DNA from 3 places in the Mesorhizobium sp. WSM4820 genome. Region 2 is predicted to be linked to each of the others. Evidence: predicted binding sites of a transcription regulator. Region 2 holds the regulator's gene; each other region holds the start of a gene.
What was found. The regulator LexA, encoded in region 2, represses DNA repair genes until DNA is damaged. The targets are predictions, from matches to a motif close to TGTTCNNNNTGTGTTCNG.
Positions count from the first base shown of each region.

Region 1: a site for LexA is predicted at 3,603-3,620, ahead of AC0L2R_RS23670 (ImuA family protein). Genes of this name have one in related genera too.
Region 3: a site for LexA is predicted at 2,247-2,264, ahead of AC0L2R_RS03025 (DUF3072 domain-containing protein). Genes of this name have one in related genera too.

Region 1 is NZ_JBVVQN010000015.1:167,848-173,399, forward strand. Features, by position in the region: gene AC0L2R_RS23660 (error-prone DNA polymerase) at 1-1,101, opposite strand, end outside; gene AC0L2R_RS23665 (DUF6504 family protein) at 1,098-2,573, opposite strand; gene AC0L2R_RS23670 (ImuA family protein) at 2,515-3,579, opposite strand; gene AC0L2R_RS23675 (metallopeptidase family protein) at 3,753-4,175, shown strand; gene AC0L2R_RS23680 (DUF1737 domain-containing protein) at 4,364-4,570, opposite strand; gene AC0L2R_RS23685 (HpcH/HpaI aldolase/citrate lyase family protein) at 4,597-5,475, opposite strand.
Region 2 is NZ_JBVVQN010000004.1:108,558-114,109, forward strand. Features, by position in the region: gene moaC (cyclic pyranopterin monophosphate synthase MoaC) at 1-181, shown strand, start outside; gene AC0L2R_RS08570 (molybdopterin molybdotransferase MoeA) at 181-1,386, shown strand; gene lexA (transcriptional repressor LexA) at 1,491-2,243, shown strand; partial or broken gene AC0L2R_RS08580 (ComEC/Rec2 family competence protein) at 2,237-4,692, opposite strand; gene gltX (glutamate--tRNA ligase) at 4,796-5,552, shown strand, end outside.
Region 3 is NZ_JBVVQN010000001.1:588,367-593,918, reverse strand. Features, by position in the region: gene AC0L2R_RS03035 (helix-turn-helix domain-containing protein) at 1-993, shown strand, start outside; gene AC0L2R_RS03030 (ATP-dependent DNA ligase) at 1,478-2,152, shown strand; gene AC0L2R_RS03025 (DUF3072 domain-containing protein) at 2,299-2,517, shown strand; gene AC0L2R_RS03020 (phospholipase D-like domain-containing protein) at 2,659-4,119, shown strand; gene AC0L2R_RS03015 (endonuclease/exonuclease/phosphatase family protein) at 4,273-5,073, shown strand; gene AC0L2R_RS03010 (hypothetical protein) at 5,523-5,552, shown strand, end outside.

The DNA of each region.
Region 1 (5,552 bases), on a different contig from region 2:
ATCGATCCGCTCGGGCCCCACTTCGGTGATGCCGATGCAATAGCAGACCACCGAGTTGGCCGCGGAGCCACGTCCCTGGCAGAGTATGCCCTGGCTGCGGGCGAATTTGACGATGTCGTAGACTGTCAGGAAATAGCGCGCGTAATTCAGGCGCTCGATCAAAGCGAGCTCCTCGCGGATGCGCCTGGTCACATCGGCGGGAACGCCCGAGGGGTAGCGTATCGCGGCTCCCTCCCGAGCCAGCCTTTCCAGTTCGGCCTGGGGCCCGAGGCCCGATTCCGTCGGTTCGTCGGGATAGTTGTATTGGAGGTCACTGAGAGAGAAGCTCAATTCGCCGGCAAAGTGCTGCGTTTGCGCCAGTGCCTGCGGATGCCGCCGGAACAGCCGCGCCATCTCCATTGGCGGCTTCAAATGGCGCTCGGCATTGGCCGCCAGTTCCAGCCCGGCTTCGGCAACAGGCACGTTGAGGCGGATCGCCGTCAGCACGTCCTGCAACCGGCGCCGTTCGGACGTATGGTAAAGAACGTCGTTGGTCGCCATCAGCGGAATGCCTGATGCCTCGGCCATGGCAGCCGCCTGCTCGATACGGTAGCGGTCGTTGCCGTGATAATCCGGCGAAACGGCAAGCCGCAGGGTCTTGCCGAAGCGATCTTTCAGGCGGCTGATCAGCCTGAGGTGATCCTCGGCCGGCGTCGACAGATCGGGCAGGATCGCCAGCGACATGCGATCGCCCCATTCGAAAAGGTCGTCGCGATAGAGCAGCGGTGCGCCCTTTTCGCTGTCGTCGCGCATATTGGCCTGCGTCAGCATGCGGCACAGATGGCCCCAGCCCTTGCGGTCCTGCGGATAGGCGAGAACGTCGGGCGTGCCATCGCAAAAAACCAGGCGGCAGCCGGGATGACAGGAAAGACCTTCCACCTTGGCCTGCTGCCAGGCGCGCACGACGCCGGCCACCGTGTTGCGGTCGGCAAGCCCGATCGACGAAAAGCCCAAAAACTTTGCCGCGACCACCAGCTCCTCCGGTTTCGAGGCGCCGCGCAGGAACGAGAAATTCGACTGGATGCCGAATTCGGCATAGGGGACGACCGCCAGCGCGTTCATGCGAAGACCCCGTGCATGAACCAGCGCGGCGCCGCCTGCGAGGCGCCGTAGAGACCCTGGCGATAAAGCCAGTAACGGCGGCCGTCGCTATCCTCGATGCGGAAATAATCCCGGGTCGCTTCCTGCCCCGCTGCCTCCCGCCACCATTCCGGGGCGATGCGTTCCGGCCCTTCGGCGCGCGCCACCCGGTAGAGCGCGCGCCGCCAGCGGAAGTTCATCGGCGGTCCTTCTGGCATTTCGGTGGCCGGCACCTCGATCGGCTCGGGCGAGCGGAACAGCCGGATCGGCCGTTCCGGCGGAAAGACAGGCTTGGAGGAAGTGTCTTGTATCTTGCCCGGCTTCTTCGGCGGAGAGACCCTTTGCGGCGCCTCCGCATAGGGAAGCATGGCGACGGCGCGCTCGGGAAGATGGCTCTCGACGGCGGCCGGTTTCAAAACCGCGCTGTCGCCGAGCCGGGCGCGGATGCGGTCGGCGAAAAGGGCTATGTCGGCGCTGTCGTCGCGCGTCTCGCCGGTCAGATCCGCCTGCTGCATGTCGAAGGCCGCGGCCGACAGCACCGAGAGGCGCACGAGATCGAAGCCATAGCCGGCATCGATGTCCTGTTCGAGCGCGGCAAGCCTCTCGTGGAACAATTTCTGGATCAGCAACGGCTCGCGCAACGGCCGCGAGGTGCCGACGGCGATGCGGCTGACGGCGCCGTCGACGCGGAAAAGCAGCAGCGCCAGCCTTCTTGCGCCCTCGCCGCGGCGCTCGAGGTCCGCCTTCAATGTCGTCGCCAGCATTTTCACCAGCCGCTCTATTTCGTCGGTCAGCATGATCGGTTCGGCGAGATGGCGTTCGACCGAAAGCGGCGCCACCGGCAGGCGCGGCGACACCGCCTCGTCGAGGCGGCCGAGCGCCTGGTCGAGGCGCAAAAGCAGCGATCTGCCGAAGCGGCGGGCGAGCGGCGCGCGCGGTGCTGCCATGACGGCGCCCGCCGTGCGCAGGCCGACGCTTTCCAGGCTGGCGCGGATGTCAGGCTCGATGCGCAGCGCCGCCAGCGGCAAGGGTGCGAGAAGCGCCTCCTCCTCGCCACCGGGGACGATGCGATCACCAGAAAACCGCGCTGCCGCCCAGGCTGCACCTGGTGTGGCGGCAAGGCCGGCGCGGACATCGAAACCCTGATGGAAAAAGCGCGACAGGATGTCGTCCAGCATCGCCCGTTCGCCGCCGAAAAGATGGGTGCAGCCGGTGACGTCGAGGAACAGGCCGTCGGCTGCGTCGATCGCCACCAGCGGGGTGTAGCGGTCGCACCAGTCGGCGAGGCTTTCGAGCAGGCGGCGGTCGGCCTCGGGATCGGCTTCCACGACGTCGATCGACGGATGCATGGCGCGCGCGTCGGCTATGCCCATGCCGCGCTTCAGGTGAAGCGCCTCAGCCCGCTCGTCGAGGGCGGCGATGCGCTGCGCGTTCGCCTGGCGATGGCTGATCACCAGCGGCAGGTGATCCGACGGCCGCGAACGCCAGGACCGCCCCAGACGCTGGCGCAGGACCCTTTCCGCGGCGAGATGCGGAAACCACAGGGACAGGATTCGCTGCCGGTTCGTGCCTGACGCGTCTTTCCCCGGTCCTTCTTTCCTCGAAAATGTGTTCATCGGGGTTCCACTCCAGTGTGAATTGTCCTGGCAAGGCGGTGCGGCTCTTGCCGATGCTGACGGTGAAGGCGGGGCGGCCGATCGAGCCGGCGAGCGGCCCGGCGATCGTCTCGCGTGGTGCCGACGGCGCCGCCGACAGGACGAGGCGGACGGGTGCCGCCGTCGGCTCGGGTTCGCCGGCCTGGCGCAGCAAAAACACCGGCCGGCCGGCGCTCTGTGCCCGGGCGTGCAGCCGCCGCGTCGCGGTGAGGTCCAGCCGCTGCGGACTGCCGCGGATTTCGAGGATGACGGCGGCGAGCGCCGTCATCCGGGCGGCCTCCTCGGCGGTCCACAGCGCGTCGAGGAGCCTTGGCGCCTCGGAAAACAGCAATTGCTCCGGCTCGATGCCGAAAAGGCGATGAAGCCCTGTGGCATAGGGGAAGCCGGCCTCGCGGAAGATTTCCGCGGTGCCGATCCACAGGACCGGCAGTCGCGGTCCCTGTTTGAGGATCAGGCTGACGAGCGACAGGGCGAAGCCGGCGACTGCTCCGGCATCGCGGGTCGCGGCGCCATGGATCTCGCTCAGCGCCGCCTTCGGCAGGCCGCCGCCGAGCGCAGTATCGAGATCTTCGGCGCCGGTGCGCACAAACGCATCGGGCGGCGCCACGGCGAGGCCGCGGCGGACGATTGTCAGATTTTTGGGCGGGATATTTTTGGGCGTGACATCAGCTGTTGGATCCTGGGGCGCATCAACGGGGGCTGCGCCGGCCGGCGCCTGCAGGCGCTCGGGCAGCGTTCCCTCGATCTTCGCGATCTGGCGGCGCAGGGCAAAAACAGTCTCCCGCGCCACGGCGCTTGTCGCCATGACGGTCAGCTTCCACTCACAATTGTTCCTGTTATGTTCTAATAGATTCCAGAGGGCGGCCGAAGAGTCAAGCGGAGTCATGGGGAATTTATTCCTGTCAGCGAAAGGCGGCAACCCGGCCAATTGCCGAGTCCGGCGCGAAAGCCTATATGCCGGGATCAGAAGGACAAAGAATGGCCCGCATCTACAAAACCCGTACCTGGCACGACGAGCTTTCGCCGTCGATGGAGGAAATGGAGTTCCTGGCGCTAGAAGCTTACGCCCATCTGCCGGAGGAGTTTCGCAAGCTGACCGGCGAGATCGTCATCCAGATCGCCGAATTCCCGACCGACGAGATCATGGACGATTTGTCGCTGGAAACGCCTTTCGACCTGCTCGGCCTGTTCGAGGGGCGCGGCATCGCCGAGCGCTGGAATCCGCAGACCGGCGAGGGGCCGAACCGCGTCACACTCTACCGCCGCGCCATCCTCGATTACTGGGCCGAGAACGAGGAGACGCTGGGCGATATCGTCACCCATGTGCTGATCCACGAAATCGGCCACCATTTCGGCCTGTCGGATGACGATATGGAGCGGATCGAAGAGGCAGCCGAATAGGCTGTGCTGATATTCAGGTGATGCCGGCCTGCGAATGGCAGTTCCCTGCGCTTCCTGTGCTCACGTACCCAAAAGTACGCTCCGCTCCGGTTCTCGGAAACTACCCAGTCTGGTCGCTTCGCGCCCGTCTTCGACTCCGGCGCGGCCTGACCTGAATCTCAACGCACCCTGCGTCGAGCTGTGCAAATCTACCAATCGCTGAGCTTGGTGCCAGGGCCGTATTCCTGGCCCTCGACATCCTTCACCACGGCCTGGCCGCAGCGCATGACCTTGGTCTGCTTGTCGTAGGAATAGGTTGGCGAGCCGAACAGGTGCCAGCCCTTGTTTAGCGCCGCCGTCACCTTGTGGCAGAAGCTGGAATCGTCCGGGCCGGACAGAAAGCGGTAGAGTTTCATTTTTCATTCCTGTGATAAGTTGCCAATCATGCCCCGCTGGCGGCCGCCTTCGCCAGCAGTTTTTCGGCCTGCGCCAGATGCAGCCGCTCGAGCATCTTTCCATTCAGCGCAATGACTTGCCTGCCGGCATTTTCGGCAAGCTCGAAGGCCTCCTTGACCGCACGCGCCTCGGCCACGGCTTCGGCAGATGGTGCAAAGGCGCGGTTTGCGGCATCGATCTGGGCCGGGTGGATCAGCGACTTGCCGTCGAACCCCATGGCGGCTGCTTCCGTGCATTCGCGCGCAAAAGCGTCCAGATCACGAAAATCGTTGAAGACACCGTCGAGCAGGTCGAGGCCACCGGCGCGTGCTGCGAGCACCATCTGCATCAGCCATGGCGTGAGATAGCGCCGGTCGGGCGTGGCGAGAATGCCGGTGTCCTTGACCAAGTCGTTCGTTCCGGCAACGAAACAGACTAGCCGCGAGGCCGGATCGCGGCCAAGCTCGGCAATCGGGCCGATGTTGAGCAGCGCCTTGGGCGTCTCGATCATCGCCCATAGTTTTACCTCGTCGGGTGAAAAATTGTCGTCCAGCACGTCGCCGGCTTCCAGGACGTCGCGCGGCGTGTCGACCTTGGGCAGCAGGATGGCGTCGGGCTCGCAGCTTGCCGCCGCCAGCAAGTCCCTGGCGCCCCATTCGCTGGAGAGCGGGTTGATGCGCACGACCATTTCGCAGCGCAGGTTTGCGCGGTGAGCGAAAATATCAGCCAGTTTTTCGCGCGCAAAAACCTTGTCGGCCGGGGCGACGGCATCTTCGAGATCGATGATGACGGCATCGCAGGCCAGCGACGAGATCTTGGCCAGCGCCTTGTCGTTCGAGGCCGGGACGTAAAGCACCGAGCGGCGCGGGCGGCAGGTTTCAGTCATGCCTGATCTATGCCGCCTGGAGGCGATCGAAGCAAGCACACAGGGCAATCGCTTCGGGCAGTCATAGCTTGCATTGG
Region 2 (5,552 bases):
CACCGGCAAGACCGGCGTCGAGATGGAAGCGCTGACCGCCGTCTCGGTCGCCTGCCTGACCATCTATGATATGGCCAAGGCGGTCGATCGCGGCATGGCGATCTCCGGCATCAGGCTGGTGGAAAAAACCGGCGGCAAATCCGGCGACTACAAGGCGGATGCCCAGGGGGCAGGCCAATAATGGCGCTGCTGGCGGTCGCCGAGGCGCTCGAGCACCTGCTTGCGGATGCTGCGCCCTTGCAGGCTGAAAGCGTCGCCCTGATGGATGCCGCCGACCGCGTGCTGGCGGAGCCGCTCATGGCGCTCCGCACCCAGCCGCCATTCAACGCGTCGGCCATGGACGGCTATGCCGTGCGGGCCGACGATGTCGCGTCCGTGCCCGCGAGACTTTCGGTGATCGGCATGGCGCCGGCCGGACGAGGCTTTGCCGGAACAGTCGGCCCGGCGCAGGCCGTGCGCATCTTCACCGGCGCGCCGCTTCCTGCAGGCGCCGACACCATCGTCATCCAGGAGAATGTCCGCGACCTCGGCGGCGGCATGGTCGAAGTGACCGCGCCCACGGTTGAAGGCCGCAACATCCGCCGCCTCGGGCTCGATTTCTCGAAGGGCGACGCGCTGCTGGAGAAAGGCCGCCTGCTTGATCCGGCGGCATTGTCGCTGGCGGCGTCGGCCAACCACCAGCAGGTCCGCGTGGTGAAACGGCCGCTGGTCGCCATCATCGCCACCGGCGACGAATTGCTGCCGCCGGGCAGCGACCTTGGCCCCGACCAGATCATCTCCTCCAATGCGTATGGCGTCGCCGCCGCGGCCCGCTCGGTCGGCGCCAGCGCACTCGATCTCGGCATCGCCCCCGACCGCAAGGAGGCGATCGCCGCGCTGGTGACAAAAGCCGTCGACGCAGGCGCGGACGTCATCGTCACGCTGGGCGGCGCCTCGGTCGGGGACCATGACCTCGTCCATGACGTGCTGACCGGCGAAGGCATGGCGCTTGATTTCTGGAAAATCGCCATGCGGCCCGGCAAGCCACTGATGTTCGGGCGGCTGGGCGCCATCCGCTGCATCGGCCTGCCCGGCAATCCGGTGGCCAGCCTGGTCTGCACGCAGCTCTTTCTGAAGCCGCTGCTGGCGCGGCTCGGCGGCCGCGCCTTCCGCCAGGACATGCGTCAGGCGCGGCTCGGCGCCGCCATGCCGGCCAACGATCTCAGGCAGGACTATGTACGCGCGGTGGTGAAGGAAGAAGCCGGCACGCTTGAGGCAACGCCGTTCAGTATCCAGGATTCCTCGATGCTCAGAATGCTGGCCGACGCCAACGGACTGGTCGTGCGCGAGCCATTCGCTCCCGCAGCCGCAGCGGGCGCCGCCTGCAGCGTGCTGATGCTACGCTGAACAAAACGTCAACACATTCATTAAACTTTAAATGGTTGCGGAACACAACTGGAACAGATAGTGTTTGTTCTGGGTTTGTTTTTCTGATTCTGTTGGGGGTCGCGATGCTGACACGCAAACAACATGAACTGCTGATGTTCATTCACGAACGACTGAAGGAAAGCGGCATTCCGCCCTCGTTCGACGAGATGAAGGAAGCGCTCGACCTCGCCTCCAAATCGGGGATCCACCGGCTGATCACGGCGCTGGAGGAACGCGGTTTCATTCGCCGCCTGCCCAACCGCGCCCGCGCGCTGGAGGTGCTGCGGCTGCCCGATTCGATCGCGCCGGGCCTCAATGCGGCGCGCAAATTCTCGCCGAGCGTCATTCAAGGCAGCCTTGGCCAGGGCGGGCTTGGACAGGGCGGCCTCGGACGGCAGATCAAGCCGGCACCTTCGCGCATGCGTGCCGCCGGCAATGACGACGACGTCGTTGCCACCGTCTCCATACCGGTGATGGGCCGCATCGCTGCCGGTGTGCCGATCGACGCCATCCAGCACCAGACGCATTCGATCTCGGTGCCACCGGACATGATCACCGGCGGCACGCACTACGCGCTGGAGGTCAAGGGTGATTCGATGATCGAGGCCGGCATCTTCGACGGCGACACGGTCATCATCCGCAACGCCGACACCGCGCAGCCTGGCGAGATCATTGTCGCTCTGGTCGACGAGGAGGAAGCGACGCTGAAACGATTCCGCCGCAAAGGTGCCTCGATCGCACTGGAAGCCGCCAATCCGGCCTACGAGACGCGCATCTTCGGGCCGGACCGGGTCAAGGTGCAGGGCAAGCTCGTCGGACTGATCCGGCGTTACTGAAGGGCAGGCTTCTGGGGTTTCTCGGCCCTGCGGTATGGCGGCAGGCCCCTCGCCTCGCGCGAAAATCGCCGCTGCTCATGCCAGGGCCTGTATGGCTGTCTGACGGCAAAACGGATTTCTGCGCGCGTCGTCGCCGATAGCGGATCGAAGAAGACGGCGGCACTGCCCATGCGAGCGAGCTGCCGTTTGGTGACGACGAGAACCAGCGGGTGCGGCAGGGTTTGTAATAGGCTGTGGCGTCGTCGATGACGATCAAATCCGCAAAGGCACAGGCCGGCCGCGCGGTTTTGCGGTTGTCGGCGAGCGCAATGAGCGCGCCGGACGGATGCCGGGCCAAGCACAGGCCGGCAGTGCAGGTGAAAGGCGCTCCCGGCGGCAGGTCGGCCGGGTCGGCGATGTCGAACTGCACATCTCCTTTTTCGAATGTCTCCGGCTCGACGATCGTTGTTGAAACCAGCGCATGTTTCCAGTTGTCGGTGGTGAATTCGTTCGAACGCATCCGGTTGACGGCAAGTTCGCCGCCGCCGATCGGCAGCGCCACCAGGTGCGCATCCTCCGAGATCAGCACGTCGGGGGTGCGCGTCTCGGAAATCGTCAGCAGGCCGGCGAGCGCAAAGGGAAGTGCGGCAAGCCGCAGCCACGTCGTCGCCATCGTGGCGATGACCAGGGCGACCGTCACCAGCAGAACCGATTGCAACGAAATCAGTCCGACTGCATCGATCGGCGAACGCTCCGAGATCCATCCCGAAATTGCGATCATCGCCGTCAGGCCCTTGCCCATCATGTAGAGGAAGGGGCCGTCGAGGCCGAAAGGCATTGACAGGGCGCTGAGGACGGCCAGGAACATGACGATCGTGACGATCGGCATGACGGCCAGATTGGCGAACAGGCTGAGCGGCGAGACGCGCTGGAAGTGCCAGATGGCGAAGAGCGCGGTGGCGCTGCCGGCAATGATGGAGGTCATTGCGATGGTGCCTGCCCCGGCGACGACCTTGCGCGTGACGAAAGCGGCCGGTGACCGTCGCTGTCGCGGCGCCTTGGCCTTGTCGGCACGATAGTCGGACCAACCGGCATAGGCGCCCACGAGAGCCGCAGTCGCGGCGAACGACATCTGGAAGCTTGCGCCGACCACCTCGTGCGGCGACACGACGATAACGGCGATGGCCGAAATCGCCAGGTTGCGCATGGTGAGTGCCGCCCGGTCGAACAGCACGGCGACAAGCATTACCGCCAGCATGATGAAGCTGCGTTCAGCCGCGACCACGATACCGGAAAAGATCAGATAGGCAGCGATGGAGACGAGTGCGGCAGCAGCCGCATATTTCTTGACCGGCCGGCGCGACGAAAAGTCGGGAAACAGCGCAAAGGCGCCGCGCAGCAATCCCATGACGGTGCCGGCGACAAGCGCCATGTGCAGGCCGGAAATGGAGATGATGTGGTAGATGCCGGTGCGCCGCATCGATTCGTTTATCTCTTCGGGGATGCCGGCACGCACGCCGACGATCAACGCAGCGGCAATCTCCCCCTCGGCACCACCGATGCTGTCCCTGATATGGTCGGCGATGGTTTCGCGCGCCTTCTCGATCGACGAAGAAAGGCGTGCGGATAACGGTGCATCTTCGGAGACGACGATCTTTGGACTGCCGAGGAAAAAGCCACTGGCACCGATACCGGCGAAATAGCTGTCGAAGGAGAAGTCAAAGCTGTCCGGTCTGACCGGGCCAGTTGGAGGCAGAAGCCTCACATAGCCGGTTGCCACCGAGCCTGCGGTCATCTCAGCGGGAATCTTGCGTGCCGACACCCTGACACGTTCGGGTGCATAACGCAGTGTCGGCCGGGCGGTCGACATCACGTCGATGGTCAGCCTGATCCGGCCGTTCGCCATCTGGTCGAGCCTGACCACACGGCCGGTCAGCCGGGTCTGGATTTCCGAACCGAGCATCTTCGTTCCGGCGCGCCAGGTTTCAACCTTGGCGGCGAGCACACCAAGCGCGCACAGCAACGCTGCCATGAAGCACAGATGCGTTTTGCGGCGTGAGCGCGTGACGGCCGCACACAATGCCGTGAGGACCACGACGGCGACGGGCTGGGCAAAGTCCGGTTCGACGGCAAGCGAAAAATAGACGATCACCCCGCATGCCAGAAAAACCGGCACCAGCAGGAAGGCGACGCCGCGGTCGAGTTCCAGGCCGGCTGCCGAGGCCACGCTGTTGCGGACACCGGATGGTGAAAGATGGCTGAGCTGTCGGCGAAAACGAATGACAGGGCCGGGTGCTGGAGCCGGTATCGGCGCCGAGCGATCCGGCGAAAGAGGCTGGATGCCCGGCGGCGACGCAGGCAGCGAAACGGGTAGCGGCTCAGCGTGAGGAACGTCGGCGAACAGCGATCGTTCGCTGACGCTTGCGTTCGCGCCCTCGCTCTCGTCCACGCCGCGGCCTGGTCCAGCCATAGGGTTCGCCCCTTGCGCCCTTGACCTCCTATGCTACATGAACGCGCAACGCGCGAAAGTCCGCGCAGCCACATCCGTTTCCTGCGCTTGCCCCGAGAGTTCCATGTCCGACAAGGTCGTCACCCGTTTTGCCCCTTCGCCCACCGGATTCCTGCATATTGGCGGGGCGCGCACGGCGCTGTTCAACTGGCTGTATGCGAAACACACCGGCGGCAGGATGCTGCTGCGCATCGAGGACACCGATCGCGAGCGTTCGACCGATGCGGCAACCGCTGCCATCCTCGATGGGCTCTCCTGGCTCGGCCTCACCTGGGACGGCGAGCCGGTATCGCAGTTCGAGCGCGCGCCGCGCCACCGCGCGGTCGCCGAGGAGCTGGTGCGCCTCGGCAAAGCCTATTACTGCTATGCGGCGCCCGCTGAGTTGGAGGCAATGCGCGAGAGTGCGCGGGCCAAGGGCTTGCCTCCCCGCTATGACGGCCGCTGGCGCGACCGCGACCCGTCAGAGGCGCCGGTTGGCGCCAGGGGCGCGATCCGCATCAAGGCGCCGGCCGAAGGCGAGACGGTGGTGCATGACCGCGTGCAGGGCGAAGTCCGCTTCCCCAACAAGGACCTCGACGATTTCATCATCCTGCGCTCGGACGGCAACCCGACCTATATGCATGCCGTCGTCGTCGACGACCACGACATGGGCATCACCCACATCATCCGCGGCGACGACCATCTGACCAATGCCGCCCGCCAGATGGTGATCTATCGAGCCTTGGGCTGGGAGGTGCCGTCAATGGCGCATATCCCGCTGATCCATGGCGCCGACGGCGCCAAGCTGTCGAAGCGGCACGGCGCCCTCGGCGTCGAAGCCT
Region 3 (5,552 bases), on a different contig from region 2:
GCGCCAGAAGATCAATTCGTCGCTTGGCAGGCGCATATGGCTCCGCTTGTCGAGATCAAGTTGCCGGATGACAAATCGCTCGACGATGGCTTTCCCGCCGACCACACGGCTTGGAACCTCGGCGGCATGCTGATCGTTCAACAGCGCGCACCGGCACATAGTTATATGCGTTCTGCTGCGAAGCTTCGGTCCAGCTCGATCGATCACTGGTATATCGCTTTGCCGCATACTGGCCGGTCGTGGACGGAGGTCGATCGCCGCGTAGCGGAAAACCAGCCGGGCAAATTGGAGATTAGATCGCTTGGCTACCCGTTTCGGGGGAGGGCAACGGAATCCCAAAGTCTCTTTCTCTATTTGCCGCGTGATTTGTTCGCCGATGCGGCGGCAACCCTGGACGCAAAGAATAATTCAATTCTGTCCGGCAACTTTGCCAACCTTTTGCTCGACTACCTCAAGAACATCGAAGCAAGACTGCGCAGTCTCACGGTTGACGATCTGCCCCGCATCGTGCACGCAACACGCAGCATGATCATTGCCTGCCTCTCGCCCCCGGCGGAACATGCCGCGGCCACCGAACAATTGGTGAGTGTCGCGCTGATGGAGCGAGCCCGTCGATACGTCCACAACAATCTGGATGCGGCTCATCTGACGCCGGATTCAATGTGCCGGGCGCTCGGCGTCTCGCGCTCTCGTCTTTATCAGTTGTTCGAACCGAGCGGTGGTGTTCTCCACTACATACAAAGTCGCCGACTTCTGGCAGCCCATGTTGCGCTTAGCAATCCGGCGGACAGCCGGCGCATTGTTAATATTGCCGAAGCCGTCGGGTTTAGTTCAGCGGCTAATTTCAGCCGAGCTTTTAGCAAGGAATTCGGCTACAGCCCCCGCGAAGTCCGAAGCTCCGTGGTGTTACCGCGCCCCGCCCACTCTGTTTCGCATGCCGGACACGAGGAGGCCTCTTCCTTTGAACATTGGCTCAAAGCGCTCGGAAGCTGAGTACAGGATCGGGAAGCTCATGGACCAGAATATTTTCGTGTCGCGTCCACCGCGCCATCAATTATAGCCAATTCCCGATTTATCGACCAACTGTTCATCGATGTCGCCGCGCATCACAGCGGAGCATACATTGCAACTACGCAGCATAAGACACTTGTTGAGACCGCGAGTCGTATGTTTGCCAAGTCAAGAAACAAAGAGATAGAGCGGTTCTGCGGTTCCTTGAAATGACGAACCGCTCTAGCCCGGATTATCTCACCAGCAAAGGGCTGCGTAGGCTGGCGGCGATCCCGGACAGCAATTAGCCGGTCGGGAACGGTGCAAGAGCGCCGCGCCGGGCAAGATATGTACGCCGGGATAAGTATTAGGATGCAAAGCTAACGACAGATCGGCTTCGTGCGTAGATGCTTGCAATGCTTGGCGGGGGCTCGGCGGCTTGGCGGGGGCTCGGCACAGGTGGCAGGCATCATGTTGGGGAGATGTCGTGCTGCCTGTGCCGATAGCCGCCGCTGCGCGGTCAAAGGTGGCGTCATTGAGTAAGCGTGCCAAGGTCGTTGGCGGCCGGCTGGAGTTTCTTCCGCCGCAGATCCCGACTCGGGTCGAGCGGCCGCCTGAAGGTGAGGGCTGGGTCCACGAGGCCAATCTCGACGGCTATCGAACCCAGATCATCATCGATAATGGCGGTGTGCGTCTTTACAACAAGAACGGCCGCGACTGGACCACGAAATACTGGCCCATCGCACTAGCCGTCGATCTGCCATGCCGGACTGCCATTCTCGACGGCGAAGTCATTGTTCCCGGCGAGCAGAGCGCTTTCGATTGCCCTGCGCTGGAAGCGGCGATCTGGAACGAGCCGAGCCGGCTGGTGTTCGTCGCGTTCGATATCCTCCATCTCGACGGCCACGATCTAGGCTCCTTGCCGCTGCTGCAGCGCAAGCAGGCGCTGTGGCAACTGATTGAGCCTGGCCTCGGCAAGATCCAATACAGTGAGCATTTCGAGGGCAGCGCGCTGGCGCTCTTCCGCACCGTCGAGAAGATCGGGCTCAATGGAATTATCTCGAAGCGCGCCGACAGCCGCTACAGGAGCGGACTGTCGAGCACATGGCTGAAGGCCAAAAAATTTGAAGAAGCCGACTCCCGAGTTGGGGGTCGTTTATGAGCCAGGCACGGCTCCAATGCCCTGATCGCTGCTCACGGGCGTCCTCACCGATTTGAGGCCTACGCGGGCGGACGCGACGCGCATACCAATCTGGCGGAACAAATCATGATCATTCTCATTGTGGTGATCATCAAGGGAGATTGATCATGGGTGACCGGCACAACCCAAAAATCGAGGCACCGGCAAATGTCGAAAAGGACCCGGAAGATTGGATCAGCGGAGATGATCCCATGACCCCCGCACAAGCCTCCTATTTGAAAACTTTGGCCGAACAGGCCGACGACCCTGACGCCTATGCTGACGGCCTCAGCAAGGCGGAAGCCTCTAAACGCATCGATGCACTCCGGGAGAAGTTAGGCCTGTAGTGCCCGCTCGTGGCTGTTGGCCTCCGGCGACGGGGCCGTTCCATCGAACCCGACAGCGGCTCTGTCCAGTTTGTTACCGTGGTCTGACCCCGGGGATGAGTTGCATTGCGTTCTGCAACCGCTCGCTGGATAGTCCTGGCGATGTTGCAGACCTTATTGACTCATTGGCCCCAGGTCCTCGCGATCATTTCGGTGGTGATGGCGGCCATCGGCATCGTCCACGCCATAATGACGAAGGAAGACGTCCGCGCCGCCACGGGTTGGGTCGGCGTGATGTTCCTGTCGCCATTCCTCGGCGCGATCATCTACGCCGTTGCCGGCATAAACCGCATCCGTCGTGCCACGATCAGCGCCATGCGGCCCCTTTCCAGCGAGGCGGCTTCCGCAAAACATGAGCGCAACTTTGCCGCCGAGGAACTGATTGCCGAGCGGTACGGCCAACGCTTCACCGGCCTGAAGACATTGGGCGACAGGGTGGCCCGGCGTGCCCTGACCTCGGGAAACGCGATTGCGATATTGGAGACAGGTGACGAGGCCTATGCCGCAATGTGCCGAGCGATTGACGGCGCTCAACGCACTGTCCTGCTCGAGACCTACATCTTCGACAATGACGATGTCGGGCGGCTTTTCGTGGAATCTCTCGCGCGAGCCGTCCAGCGGGGTGTCAGCGTTCGCGTGCTGATCGATGCCGTCGGGGCGCGTTACTCCGTCCCCAGCATTCTTGGGCGCCTGCGAGAGGCGGGAATCCCGGCAGACCTCTTCAACGGCAACATTGTCATGGGCCTGCGTCTTCCCTACGCCAACCTCAGAACGCACCGGAAGATCCTGGTCGTCGACGGCACGATTGCGTTCACCGGAGGGATGAACATCCGAAAGGGATTCTCAGCCGAGTTCGCCGGCTCCTCCAGCGCGAGGGACACGCATTTTCAGGTCACCGGGCCGGTCGTTGCCGACCTTTTTTCGGTTGCCGCCGAAGATTGGCGCTTCGTGAGCGGCGAGTTCCTGAAAGGCGACACCTGGCAAGTGGCCGCGCTTCCCGCGGCTCCCGGTCAACCGATGCTGGCGCGGGCGGTTGCATCCGGGCCGGATGCCAGCATCGAAACGAACCACAACTTGCTGATCGGGGCATTTTCCGTCGCCCGCAAATCGATCCGCATCATGTCGCCCTATTTCCTGCCGGATCGGGAACTGATCAGCGCGCTGACGACCGCAGCCAGGCGAGGCGTCGAGATCGACATCGTGGTACCGGCGATGAACAATCTTTTCCTTATTGACCGGGCGATGACGGCGCAATTCGATCAGGTCCTGAAGCACTATTGCCGCGTATGGCGCACGCAGGGCTCGTTCGATCATTCGAAGCTGCTGTCGGTCGATGGAGTTTGGGCTTTTATAGGATCCTCCAATCTTGACGCCCGGTCCCTGCGGCTGAATTTTGAGATTGATGTAGAGGTTCTTGATGCAGGCTTTGCTGCGGAGATTGAAGCGCGGATCGGATCGGCAATCGCCTCCGCCACGTCTGTAACGATCGAAACCTTGAGAGCCCGGCCATTCATCGTCCGCCTGTTCGACCGAGTGTTGTGGCTGGGATCGCCCTACCTTTAGAGGCTTTCTCGTTCTGCCCGAGGCAATTCGGGCGACGCAGCCATCGCTCCTTTCGAGCGCCGCATCTCGTCAGGGCAGGAAGCAGCGATTGCAGATCCTGTTTGAGTGAGACAAAGCTAAGTCTTGAAGGTAGTGAGGACGAGCAGCAGACTCATGCAAAGAACTGGACAGAGCTTTCCTGCAAGTGTGCTCAAATCCATTCGCGACAGAAAGAAGCAGAAGGCGAAGGCTGCGCCGTCCGAAGGGACACGCCCTGCGGGGACTCTGGTCGCATCTTACAATGTTCACAAATGCGTGGGCGTCGACAGAAAGTTCGATCCCGAACGAATCGGTCGCGTCATCCGGGAAATCGGCCCGGATGTCATTGCGTTGCAGGAAGCGGACAATCGCTTTGGAGATCGTGCCGGCCTTCTGGATCTGCTGCGTCTCGAATTGGAAACAGGCCTGGTGCCGGTGCCGGTGTCCGGAAACGGCAAAGGACACGGCTGGCACGGCAACGTTCTGCTTTTCAAACGGGGCATCGTTCGCAATGTCCATCAGATAAAGCTCCCGGGGCTGGAGCCGCGCGGAGCCCTGGTTGCCGAAATCGATCTGGACGAGAAACGAACTCTGCGCATTATCGCAGCCCATCTCGGCTTGCTGCGCCGATCGCGCTCCGAACAGGCCCGTGTCGTGCTCGAAATCATGAACAGACCGGACGAAAAACCAACACTGCTGCTCGGCGATTTGAACGAATGGCGACTCGGAAACCGTTCCGCGCTGAATACGCTGCACACGACTTTCGGTCCCGCGCCACCGGCGGTCCCCACCTTTCCATCGAGTCTGCCGCTGCTGTCGCTCGACCGGATCATGGCAAACCGACACGGAATGATCTCATCCGTCGAAGCCCATGACACGCCGCTTTCGCGGGTCGCCTCCGATCATCTGCCGCTTATAGGATTCGTTCGCCTGTGATGGTGCTGCCCAGCCCCATGAATGGAGATCGGTTCAAAGGGAAGCTCTAGCCGGACTGGCGGAGCGGGGCGGCCCAGCGGCTTTGGTTGCGGAGGAGGTCGCTGGGCCTGGCGAGCCTTCGGGGGCGTGCTCCACTTGGCTGGTGAATATGTGCTGCAGATCGACGAAGCTCGACATCCAGGCGCTGATTGACAGGCTCCGCCGTGACCACGGCTCGATGCATGACGACCTGGTCGGGCTATTTGTTTGCTCAAATTGCAAGGCTGCCGGCCGTGACCGCCGGCACGTTGAGAGCGTCCTCGGTTGCGGGCTCCAGCGGCACGCCGTCAATTCGCACGGGGCGGGCGGTTTGCTCCAGTCCGGAAATTCCGATTTGGAGGCCGCCATTGCACAGCTGCCCTGCGACATGCGAGTTTGTCAACCAAATGGCTCATCATGGGAGTCTCGTCATGTCCATTCGCCGGATTGCGTTGACCTCG